Regions from separate parts of the Collibacillus ludicampi genome, predicted to be linked through region 2. Evidence: predicted binding sites of a transcription regulator. Region 2 holds the regulator's gene; each other region holds the start of a gene.
The links. The regulator LexA, encoded in region 2, represses DNA repair genes until DNA is damaged. The targets are predictions, from matches to a motif close to CGAACATATGTTCG.

Region 1 (4,292 bases), on a different contig from region 2:
AACAGCCACAGGGACAAAAGCGATGCTAGACACAGCCAATGCTGCTAACGCCTGTTTCCATTTCATCGTTTATTTGCCTCCCTTCTTTTGCTAGCTGCTCGTAAATGAGTACGCGCAAGTATTTCGAACGATTCATCCCTTTTTCTTTGGCAACAAAGTCTAAGATTTCTCGTAGATCCCTCGATACTACGAGACCGATACGAACTTTTTCTGGAATCGTAAATAACACGCAATCCCTCCTTTCATTTCAATTTTTTACTCTTATCCCCCCTTTCCGGCGATAAACAAAAAAGCGACCTGCATATGCAGATCGCTTTTATATCCTTATGTAACTCGCCTACTATTGCCACAATATCATATTAATAGATTTTCATCACCAAGTCAATCCCGATTTTTTCCCTATTAATTCCCCATAAAATTCCCTATTAATTCCCCATAAAATTCCCTTGTGTGAATCTATAATAAAAATAAGACATAAAAAAAGTTGTCTTTAACAGACAACTTTTTATACAAATTAAGGATATATGAGTAGTGTATTACGCTACATTGTTATATAATTTACTTGGGTTTAGTTTATTCCAAGCGCGATAGCTATGCTATCTAGCGCTTCTTTTTTTAGTCTTGTAACCTTGTTTTTCCCCATATTCTTGATCTTAGCTATTTCATCTAAAGTTTTTCTCTTGCCAGGTGGTTCTAGATAACGGTATTTTATGATGAAATATTTTTCTTCACTTAAATGTTCAAGAATCTTTTCTAAAGTACGAATCCACTCCACTCTCTCCTCAATTGTTCTCACGGTTTCCTCGTCTACATTTTGTAAGGCCGAGCTTTCAGTAGTGGATTGGTATTTTAAAATCTCCGGACGATAAATTTTCATCGCTTCATATATTTTATGGAGATATTCTTCACCTTTTCCTTCTTCAATTTTGCATTCTTCTAAGATGGCTGTAAGCTCACGCAAAATTGGCAAGTCTCTATTTCCCACTTCCCTGTCATAATACCGAGGAACAAGCGTTGGATATTTGTTGCCTAATACCTCTAGGCTTAGTTTAATATCACAGTAGCGATACAAAACTTTAACGGTTTTTCTCCGTGCCTCCTCGGATATTTCAACAAGATCTAAAATCATATAATTCGTAGTTCCTCCTCTCTTTTATAGGTAGTACAAAAGTCATTGTTAAAATTTATTATCTTGATTTTAGCATTTATCGGTAAATATGTGAACGTCCATGTCGAAATTCTTTATTTTTTACACAATTCTTCGGTTTTTCGATAGATTACGCCATTTTTCGACGTTCTTTTCTGATTTTCGACATTAAAAACTCCACATTTTTGGCTACTTCCTCCATTTTGAGACGATGAGTGCATGACCAACATTCTTCCGCTCGAACATCATTTTGTGTTTTACGGAAGGGGCAAAGGTCACACTGATTTAACATTTTAATTAAATTTTCACGTGCTTCTTGCAATAACTGTTTGTTGGTTTTAGGAACCGGATATATCACCACCCAGTCTAATTCATCGAACGTTAATTGATGATCCAGTCGTGCGGATTTTAGTTTCTTTCTACGGACTATTCGTCTGCTATCATTGCTTTTCAGGGTAAAAGGTGTTTGAACCATATCGTCAAGAATTGATAATTGAACCACGATTCATCACCCCTATTCCTCTCGTAATAGTTCCGCTAGGGGAACTTTTAAGACATTCGCAATTCTCTCCAAGAGATCCAACGAAGGTTGTAATGCTCTTTTCTCAATTCGATTGATCGTCGTACGATGAACTCCTACACGTTCTGCCAATTCACTTTGTGATAGATTCAATTTCTGCCTCAAGCGTCGAATGTTTTCCCAATACAAGGTATTTCCTCCATATTTCCATTTTAGTAGCGTATTACGCTACATGTCAACAAAAAATGTCTATATTAACACAATATATGATATTTTCAGTTGTTACAATGAGTGTAGTCCAGCAATTTTTAAATAGTGGGTGTCTTATGTTTGACATTGGAGCACGTTTAAAGGAACTACGTGAAAAAAAAGGATTGTCTCAATCCGAATTAGCGGATCTCAGTGGTGTCGAGCGTGGAACGATCTCTCGAATTGAGAATAATCATCTAACACCTTCTTTATCCACACTCATTACTTTATGTTCATCCCTTGAAGTCACCTTGAGTGGATTTTTTTGCTTCGATCTTGAGAATATTTCTGAAGAACTTGAGGACCTTTTGTTGGCCGTTAAAAAATTGTCACCGGAACAACTTTCTTTACTTGCACAATTCATTAAAAGTATGACTGATTCAAAATAAGGGGTTACCACCTTGGTAGCTCCTTTTGTTTTTTTAAGATAAAATACGAAAACCCCCGCGTGAAGCAAAATGTTTCCCTTTTGGAATTATAATAAGACAAATTTTACCCCTTGTACAGAACGTGTGTTCGCGTAATAATAAGAATACATGTTCGCTTTTTGAGAGGGGAATCATAATGAAGAACAGGCGCATTCTTCTTTGCGATATGAATTCCTTCTATGCCAGTGTCGAACAAGCCCGTGACCCAAGTCTGCGGGGAAAACCGGTGATCGTAGCCGGTAACCCTGAAACGAGAAATGGAATTGTGCTCGCGGTTTCAAAAGAAGCGAAGGCCTACGGGGTAAAGACAGCTATGGTTCTTGCAGAAGCGCTTGGACGATGCCCACAGGCTATTGTTGTGCGTCCGCATATGCAGCTCTACATCGATGTTTCGGTTCATATCATGTCTATCGCCCAACAGTTTACGGATCTCGTGGAGGTCTACTCAATCGACGAGCTCTTTATTGATCCCACGGGAACAGAACGACTTTGGGGTGACGCCTGGGAAGTGGCTCGGCAATTTCGTCAGGCGGTCATGGATACGGTAGGTATACGTTGTAGCATCGGGATCGGCCCGAATAAACTCGTCGCCAAAGTTTGCGCAGACGTAGAAGCGAAGAAAGCTCCGGAAGGGATTGCTGAATGGACGCCCGATGACATTCCGACGAAAATGTGGCCTTTGCCGATTCGCGATCTTTTTGGCGTCGGCAGCCGTATGGAACACAATTTTTCTCGTATGGGAATTTTGACGATTGGTGATCTCGCCAAGTATCCAAAGCGTCACCTGGTCAAGCGGTGGGGCCTCATGGGTGAAGTGTATCACTTGTCCGCAAACGGGATCGACTACTCTCCTGTGACGCCAACGACCTTTCAAAATGCGATGAAAGGCGTGGGACACTCCATTACCCTAGCGCGAGATTATGAGGATCAACGCGAAATCGAGATTGTACTCTTGGAGCTGACTGAGGAAGTCTGTAGACGAATGAGGGCGATGAAAAAAGCAGGAAAGACGGTGAACGTCTACGTGCGGGACGCGGATATGATCCACGGGTTCGCCCGTTCCTTTTCTTTGCCTACCCATACGAACATAACAATGGACATTTACAGAGGGGTTCTCCATGTGTTTCGGAAATTTTGGTATGGTTCGTCCGTTCGTGCCGTTGGAATGGGGGTAACCAACTTAGCGGATGATACTGAAATGCAGCTAGATCTCTTCAACGATAAGGTCAGAAAGCGGGCGCTAGGATACACAATGGATAGAATCCGTGCCAAGTACGGTTCTACTGCTCTGATGCGTTGCGCTTCTCTCACTAAAGCCGGCATTCTTCCTGAAAGAGCTTCGAAAATCGGTGGGCACTATGCGTAAAAAGACATGAGCGCAAACCCGCGTCATGTCTTTTCCAAAGGGGTTGTATATCAGCAGCAAAAACATGGTATCAATCTTCATTAACACAGACAAGAGGTGATCTTTGTGGCTCGTCGGGCGTCACTTGCGGAACGCGGAAATAAACTTTGGGAAGGTTCTCGCATGATTTTGCCGGAGCATCGGGCGGCGATCACAGAGTATGAGCGAAAGCAGCGTTTGTTGAAAAAGCCGACCCTCGATCCCGATAAATTAGAAGAGATGAGCCGAAAATTATCGGAAGCCCTGCAGGATGAGAAACTTATCACCATTCACGTATTTCATCCGGAAGGAATTGAACGGGTGCATGTCCTTCCTAAGAAAATCGACGTATCTACTCGGATGCTTGTAGGACTCAGTATGCTAGGGGAACGGACTATAAGGATCAAGCTTGACGTCATCATTGATATTGAAGATGCGTTTCAATGATGCCACGAGGAAAAGTGGCATCTTTATTTATGGTTATCGTCCAACTTTTCAAGTATTTGATCGAGTTTCTGATTCATGTTCAATTTGATCTCAACCAGCTCCCGATGGATACTCGCC
Region 2 (4,292 bases):
GCGCAACAACCTTCCACTCACATCTGCGCTGCAAGCGATACACCCACCCAAAAGACACTCCGGTAATTTTGGAAGCCACAACTTCTCCTTCCGCAACAGAAACTTTTTACACTCTGATGAGACTACTTAAGGCACGTGTGGCTATTTTGAAAAACTTGGGGTTATACAATCGTCCTACAAGGTCCCCAGTTCATCCAGCGCATGTGGACACGCGCATGTGCGCTCATGGTGACCGTTTTCGATCGTTAAGAGAAAGAGTTTTCGAACGGTCTCAATCCGGTCTTTCATGGTATCGATCACTTCCTGATGAGTGAGTGCATGCGGACTGATCCCCGAACAGTAGTTGGTCACGATACCGACCGTCGCGTAACAAAATCGGGCTTCTTTCGCTAAGATCACCTCGGGTACGGATGTCATCCCAACCACGTCCCCTCCCCAAGAGGCGTATGTGCGAATCTCGGCACGTGTCTCAAAACGCGGGCCTTCCGTACAGACATATACGCCGCCGTCTTGAACAAGAATCCCGTTCTCCCTGGCCACTTCGACCAATTGTCGTCGCAAACGATTGCAATAAGGATCGGTCATATCGATATGTATGACCCCTTCTTCTCCTTCAAAAAACGTTTGCACGCGATTTTTCGTCATATCGATAAAATCATCAACGATCACCAGACTACCAGGGGGCAGTTCCCGCTTCAGTGAACCTACAGCAGCCGTCGCCAGAACCTGCTGCACCCCCAACTCTTGCAACGCACGGATGTTCGCGCGAAAGTTGATTTTGTGTGGCGGTACAGAATGTTTATAACCGTGACGTGGCAGGAAAACAATCCGTTTCCCTTTGTATTCGCCTATGGTAACTTCTACAGCACCGAAAGATGTATGTATCATTTGACGAGTGGAATGATCCAGCAACGCCGGATCGTAAACGCCAGTCCCCCCGATTATCGCGAATTCTGCTTGCATGGGCTCCTCCTTTAATCACCGTACCAGGTATTGGGTCATAACCATTTAATCAGAGGATGTTCTCCTTCGTCAAGATGAGGAATGTTGGCGTATCAATTGTAGCAACTCTCCAATGTCTACTCCGGGACGAGTCAGAGGTGCGAACAAATCGCCCAATGTATTCACGCGTGATACCATGTTTACAATCGTAAAATCTTCGGGTACAACCCCTTTTTGCAGTTCCTCCCAAGTGAGAGGGGCGGATACACAAGCCTTTGCAACCGCTCTGGCCGAATACGGAGCGATCAACGTTTTGTTCGGCGCATGTTGCAGGTAGTCGATATACACTTTGTCCCCGCGATCCTTCACCATCCGCTCAACTGTAATGATTTTCGGGTATTTTTCTGCCATAAACCGACCGATGAAGGAAGTGATCATCCGGGTGTCTTCATATGAAAAACCTAGAGCGAGCGGAATGAATATTTGGATACCGGATGCGCCTGAGGTTTTCGGATAAGAAGGGAGCCCCAGATCGTCCAAAACCTCCTTCAAACGTAACGCGACTTCTCTTACCTTTTCAAATCCGGGAACAGACGGATCCAAATCAAACGCGATGTTCGTCGGACTATTCGGCGCTTGGATTTGGGAAAACCACGGATGAAGCTCAATACAAGCATGATTGGCCAACCAGATGAGAGTGCTCGTATCATTCGCTAACATGTAATGAATGGTTCGTTTGCTCTCCTCCGACCAAACAGGATACGTATTGACCCATTTCGGCGTTTCTTTCGGCGCGTTCTTCTGATAAAACGAGTGCGCGTGAATCCCGTCCGGAAAACGGATCACTGTCAACGGCCGATTTTTCAAATGAGGAATTAAGTAAGAAGCCATTTGAATGATGTACTGGATATATTCCGCTTTGGTAATCCCCGCTTCCGGCCAAAGCACCTTATCAAGGTTCGTAACGCGTACAGGATGTTCACAGATAAGCGTATTCCCATCAGCCGTCATAAGAACCCTCCTCAAACTATTCATTCAGTAGAGTTCCCAGACTGGAGAATTTCCACATGCGAACTCATGTTTGTATAATTTGCCATCCTATGATATAATTCAAGTAAACGACGTGTGTTTACGAGATCTGCGTAATAGGAGAGTTATTTTCATGGTCAAATTATCGAAAAGGCAACAGCAGATTATCGATTTTATAAAGAAAGAAGTTCGGGAAAAAGGATATCCGCCTTCTGTTCGGGAAATTGGGGAAGCGGTCGGTCTGGCTTCCAGTTCAACCGTGCACGGACATTTAGCAAGGCTTGAACAAAAAGGGCTAATCCGTAGGGATCCGACGAAACCAAGGGCAATTGAAGTGTTGGATACGGATGAGTACATGGCAGATTATGAATATTCGACCGTGATGGCCCCCATCATCGGCAAAGTTACGGCGGGCAGCCCGATCACAGCGATCGAAAACATCGAAGACTATTTCCCCCTTCCCTCCCGTTTTGTCGGAGACGCGGAAGTGTTTCTTCTTCAGGTACAAGGGGATTCGATGATTGAAGCGGGTATCCTCGACGGAGATCTTGTCATCGTACGCAAACAGTCGACCGCCCAGAACGGTGAGATTGTTGTCGCGATGACGGAAGAGGGAGAAGCGACTGTGAAACGCTTCTTCAAGGAATCGGATCACATTCGTTTACAGCCTGAGAATGCTTCTATGGAACCATTGCGCTATCATAACGTAGTGATCTTAGGAAAGGTGATCGGCGTCTTCCGTCATATCTTTTAAGATCGAATGGTGTTAATCGTATCCTTTAACAAACAGGTAAGCATGCAATCGAAACAAAAAACTCCGGCGGTAAACCGGAGTTTTTTGTTATTCATCCTTAATAAAGAGATAAGTATTGATCGCGTTCCCATGGTGTGACGTGCGTACGGAACATGTCCCACTCGATCGTTTTCGCTTCTACGAAATGTGTGAGTGCATGTTCACCGAGAGCACTGCAGATCACTTCATCGGCAAGAAGCTCGTCAATCGCTTCTTTCAAGCTGCCAGGCAAGGACAGAATGCCTTCTCTTTCACGTTCCGCATCACTCATGACATAGATATTGCGATTGACTGCTTCCGGCAACGGAAGTTCACGTTTAATTCCGTCGAGACCCGCTTTCAACATGACTGCAAGAGCCAAGTACGGGTTACAGGAAGGATCCGGGTTACGGACTTCAATCCGTGTAGACAAACCGCGGGAAGCAGGGATGCGAACGAGCGGCGAACGATTTTTCGCAGACCAAGCGATGTAAACAGGTGCTTCGTATCCCGGAACGAGCCGCTTGTACGAGTTGACCGTCGGGTTCGTGATCGCTGCAAAGCCGCGAGCGTGCGCCAGAATACCCGCCAGATAATGTTTCGCAACTTTTGAAAGGCCCAGCTCGTCATGTTCGTCGTAGAATGCATTGCCCTTCTCGGTGAAGAGGGATTGGTGTGTATGCATTCCGGAACCGTTGACGCCGAATAACGGTTTCGGCATAAATGTTGCATGTAAACCGTATTGACGTGCGATTGTCTTGACAACTAATTTAAATGTCATGATATTGTCTGCAGCTTGGACGGCATCCGCATATTTGAAATCGATCTCATGTTGCCCGATCGCCACCTCGTGGTGAGAAGCCTCGATTTCAAATCCCATTTTTTCGAGAGCAAGAACGATTTCACGACGGCAGTTTTCCCCGAGATCGACAGGTGCAAGATCGAAATAACCGCCTTTATCGTTGACTTCCATGGTAGGATTGCCTTGTTCGTCCATTTTGAAGAGGAAGAATTCCGGCTCCGGACCCACATTCATACTCGTGAAGCCCATTTCTTTCGCTTCTGCGAGCACACGCTTCAAGATGCCACGGGGATCCCCTTCAAACGGAGTTCCGTCAGGCATATAGATGTCACAGATCAGACGGGCAACTTTTCCATGCTCGCTGCCCCATGGGAAGATCAGCCATGTGGAGAGATCAGGGTAGAGATACATATCCGATTCCTCGATACGTACGAACCCTTCGATGGAGGAACCGTCAAACATCATCTTATTGTCAAGGACTTTTTCAAGTTGTGAAATAGGTACTTCCACATTTTTGATCACACCGAGAAGGTCTGTGAACTGCAGGCGCAGATAACGGACATTCTCTTCCTTGGCCATGCGAATAATGTCTTCGCGGGTATAATTGCGGTTCATGTTCTGGTAGCCTCCTTTTGTATATACAGATGCGAATGAATAAAAATTCGCATCGGGATTAACCTGTCACAACACCACTTCCATGATTAGTGGAAAAAACGTGAAAGCTCTCCTTGGATCAAACTGTTCGGT
Region 3 (4,292 bases), 3.6 Mb from region 2:
TTGGAGGCCACCACCAATGACCGAATATGAACGCGATAAGTTACTGCGTGAACTGGACAATGCGCAATCACTAATCACTCGATGATGTGAAACGTGTCGTACGTCGCTGCTACTATCGTTGCCGACTGAAACAATTGTCGAGAAGCGTGCGCGTGAAAATGCTTCGAACGCAAACTCTGGAATGCTTCTTATTACTCATCAATCCTTCTTCCGTCTACGCCGCTTAGGTTTCTCTAGGGCAGCATGAGACGGATCAACAGCCGTTCCTACATCAGTCCCCGTTGCTTCAATCGCTTTTTCTGACGTATCTGCTTGTGATTTCATTCGTTCAATACTTCTTTTTAACGAATCCATGAGATCAATTACATTGTTAGCTCGTGGAGAGACTGGCGACTCGATTTCGACATTCTCTATTTTAGCGTTAATGAGTTCCTTTAAAGCTTCCTGATAGTTACTCTTATAGTCGTTTCGAAAGGCTCCGCTGATCTGCTCAATCAATGTTTTAGCCATCTCAAGTTCCTCTTCATTGACCGCAATATGATCGATCTCCGTGATCCCCGGTACTCCTTCTACTTTCCTAACCTCATCCGGGTAATGAATCATATTCAACACAAGTCCCCGGTTGTGTAATCGAACCACTGCCAAATGCTCACTTGTACGGAATGCTACCTTGGCGACTGCTACCTTGCCAGTAGCCGCCATCGCATCATGAAGTAGCTTGTATGGTTTGGCTCCAAACTCGCCAGGCCCGATATAGTACGCTTTTTCGAAGTATATCGGATCAATGTCATCTTTATTGGTGAAATGTAGGATCTCAATCGTGCGCAAGGTTGGTAAAGGCAATTTTTCTAAATCATCGTCCGTAAGAACGACGTAGTTCCCTGGTGCATATTCATATCCGCGTATGATTTCATTGTTGGCGATTTCACGGTTACACACTGGACACCACTTTTTATACTGGATCGGACTACGGCATTCTTCGTGAAGGCTACGGAAACTGGTGGAGTGATCTTCTGTAGCCTTATACAAATTAACCGGAATATTGACTAAACCAAAGCTGATACTTCCTTTCCACATCGACCTCATAACCATCCCCCATTTCTTATCCATAAAATTCCCCAAATACGTTGTAGAAAATCATAGGAATGGTTGATTCCATTCATCCCCTATAGAATCCACATTCTCTACATGCGAAAATACACAAGCGAGGTGTGTGCTTGTGCTTTTTCAACCGATAAAACCGATGTTAGCCTCCATGCAGAAGACATTTGATCTAAGAAACCCTGAATATATCTACGAACTCAAAGCAGATGGATGGAGATGTCTTCTACATAAACAAGGACGGAAGATCGAAGTCTTCACCCGACATGGGAACCGGATTACAGAAAAATTTCCGGAATTTCAAGCAGCTGCAGATGCCATTCAAGTAACAGAAGCAATCATCGACTGTGAAGGCGTGTGTTACCGGGACAGACGAACGATATTTGATGATTTTAATACTCGTGGCCGTTTGAGCGATCCAGCGAAGATCACTGAAGCAAGCAGGCGAATGCCGGCAACATTAATCGCCTTTGATGTCCTTTATACGGATGGAAAGGAACATATAAATCAGGATCTTGTTACTCGAAAGCAAATCCTTCAAGAAATCATTGAGCCGAATGATGTCATAACGCCAACGTTATTCGTCGACGAACTTGGCGATTGGCTCCTGGAATGGTCGAAGCAAAATCACTGGGAGGGTATTGTAGCCAAGCATAAACGATCCAAGTACGCATTGGATACACGAAGTTCCGATTGGATCAAAATAAAAAACTTCCGGAGTATAGACGTTGTAATTTTAGGATATCGTCTGAAGCCCCGATTTGGTCTGCTTGTTGGCCTTCATTTTCCAACTGTATCTTATAAACCCGTAGCTACTGTAGAGTTGGGCTTCAATCAGGTAGAGAAACAAGCGTTTCTCGAAGTGGCCAAACAGATACACACGTACCGAGACAGAAGAGGGGTACAATGGGTAGAGCCTCTGTTGTGTTGCGAAATTCAGTATTTGGATCGAACAGAGAAACACAATTTACGGATCACATCTTTTAAAAGGTTTCTCCCTCACAAGAACCCGGAAGAGTGTAAATGGGTATCTTAAACGGTATTTCCCCCTTTGATGTTTAAAAGCCCATATCTATTTCTAAGATATGGGCTGGATCTATTAGTTTATTTGTTGTAGGAGGGATCTACCTTTTTTCAGCCAACCGAATATAGCAATCCTTTCTTCCTTCTTCCTCTTTTCTAACGTATTCAAAGAGTCCCTCTTGATGAAGTTTTCAGAAGCAGTATTCAGAGTATCTCAAGAAAACACAGTGCCTAAACCAACGAAAGAACAATTATATGGAAAACTGTATAGCAAAATTGAGGTGATATAGTATCACGTACAGTCGAACTAATTTGCGCGTGGTTTTCTTTTATGATAAAATGAGAACAAATGTTCGTATTAGGTGATGAAGGATGCGACCGATGTCTTTGATTCGACAATTGTTGATTCGCGAATTGATGCTCAAACACATCGAACGTGAATTACAATCATCGCAATCATGGACAAAGGGTGTATTTGAATCGCTGCAAAAGAGAGTATCGGATGAGTTGATACAAGTGAGACGGCAAATGCACCGTAGCGGCACATTTATTATGGAAAAACAATGGAAGAAGCAGGATGTGTTTATACAATTCAAATGGAACAATAAAGTATTTGAAGTGCCGTACACGTTGCCAATGTTAGAAGCGGAGGCATTAGGACGATTGGAACATATGTTGGATTAAAAAACCTCCCTGAGAAGTGAGGGAGGAATGTTTATCTTATCCTGTATATCTCCAATCTTTGGATACAGGCCAGAAACCATGTTCTTCATTATAATAGAAAATTTGCCAGTGATCCGATACATCTATAAATTTTGCCACCTGTTCGTATTGCGCACGATTGTAATTAACAACTGTAGTGCCGCATTTGTGATGAAAAATATGATAAAATCCTCCTGCACTTTCTCCAGCGTCTTCGGTGTCACGGACTTGATAAGATCGGACAATATGAACACTAGGATAATCCCAGAAACCAGTGATTTGAACACTTGTTTCACCCAAGAAAATATCTCTTTCGGGATCGATATCTTTGCCAATAACGTTGATTATGTCACTCATTTCGATATCACCCTTTCCTATAGGGAATTTTCACTTAATCTTATGTGTGACGTGGAACGCATAATTCCGATTTTCATAAATAAAACCCCGATCCGCGATGATCGAGGCTTATCGTAGGGACGAACAGGTTGGTGTTTAATTAACACGACGTAAAATGACCTGCTATTTTTGACGCGTTATCGTGCGAGAGTATAAAACCTGCACAAGTCCACTCCTGTGATTAATTAGTTTTTGTGCTGATTGTTTCATTGTTTAATTAACGCCCCAATTTGAAAATATTTCAATGGAATCGTCTTTTAGCGTTACCTGCTTAATAAAAGTGCGAACGATTTGTTGTTTAAGTTCGACTGTCAATACATTTTTATTTATAATTTCGTTATAAATTTCTATACTTTCTTTCAATTCATTCAGTCCGTCCGATTTTAGGGACATGTTTTTCAATATGTTGGATACAAACCCCATTTCATCTTTCAGCGATTTTATATCAGCGTCTAATTTTTTCATCGTGACATCCATTTCTTCTTCCGTAATCCATCCCTTACGAAAAGCTAAAATGTTACGTTGCCTTTCGTCCTCTTTTTCTCTGAGAACGGAATCGAGTTTGTACATTCTATCTTTAAGTTTTTTAATTTCTTCCGGATCATCTTGTTGTTTCATGATCGATTCGATCAATTGATTCGGGTTCTGCAATTTTCCCAATAACCAATACCATATAACATGATCAATAATGTCGCTCCGCCAATTCCTGCCTCTGCACGGTTGTTTAACTGGCAATCCCGTATAAACTTCCCACCCATAAACCTTTTTGTTTGTACACGCATAATATCTGTAATGGTGTGTCTTTGTTTTTGAATGGCCACCATATGCAACATTTCCCCCGCATCGACCGCATTTCAGCAATCCCTTTAGTAGGTAATTTTGTGTCGGACGACCTCCGTTACCGTATATAACATCGTGTTCGTCTAATTTCTCTTGTATTTTTATCCATGTGACCTCATCGATATATTTGGGAACAGGAACAATCATCCACTCATCTTCAGCCTTTTTAACTTGCTTTCTCTCGCCGTTTTTTTGTTGCACCTCGGTTTTTCCATAATAGAACTTGCCCA

Region 1: the regulator LexA is predicted to act here: its motif matches at 2,422-2,435, upstream of DNHGIG_RS20480 (DNA polymerase IV).
Region 3: the regulator LexA is predicted to act here: its motif matches at 2,467-2,480, upstream of DNHGIG_RS00210 (YhjD family protein).

What each region holds. Positions count from the first base shown of each region.
Region 1 covers NZ_BOQE01000002.1:15,229-19,520, forward strand. Annotated here, with positions in the region: gene DNHGIG_RS20450 (hypothetical protein) at 1-66, opposite strand, end outside; gene DNHGIG_RS20455 (hypothetical protein) at 26-229, opposite strand; gene DNHGIG_RS20460 (hypothetical protein) at 569-1,129, opposite strand; gene DNHGIG_RS20465 (hypothetical protein) at 1,278-1,649, opposite strand; gene DNHGIG_RS20470 (helix-turn-helix transcriptional regulator) at 1,662-1,856, opposite strand; gene DNHGIG_RS20475 (helix-turn-helix domain-containing protein) at 1,994-2,305, shown strand; gene DNHGIG_RS20480 (DNA polymerase IV) at 2,481-3,710, shown strand; gene DNHGIG_RS20485 (YolD-like family protein) at 3,816-4,175, shown strand; gene DNHGIG_RS20490 (hypothetical protein) at 4,199-4,292, opposite strand, start outside.
Region 2 covers NZ_BOQE01000001.1:3,628,059-3,632,350, forward strand. Annotated here, with positions in the region: gene mtnP (S-methyl-5'-thioadenosine phosphorylase) at 175-963, opposite strand; gene ligD (non-homologous end-joining DNA ligase) at 1,033-1,953, opposite strand; gene lexA (transcriptional repressor LexA) at 2,105-2,725, shown strand; gene glnA (type I glutamate--ammonia ligase) at 2,823-4,160, opposite strand; gene DNHGIG_RS18420 (MerR family transcriptional regulator) at 4,247-4,292, opposite strand, start outside.
Region 3 covers NZ_BOQE01000001.1:38,749-43,040, reverse strand. Annotated here, with positions in the region: gene ku (non-homologous end joining protein Ku) at 199-1,086, opposite strand; gene DNHGIG_RS00215 (ATP-dependent DNA ligase) at 1,220-2,137, shown strand; gene DNHGIG_RS00210 (YhjD family protein) at 2,506-2,808, shown strand; gene DNHGIG_RS00205 (hypothetical protein) at 2,845-3,183, opposite strand; gene DNHGIG_RS00200 (recombinase family protein) at 3,436-4,292, opposite strand, start outside.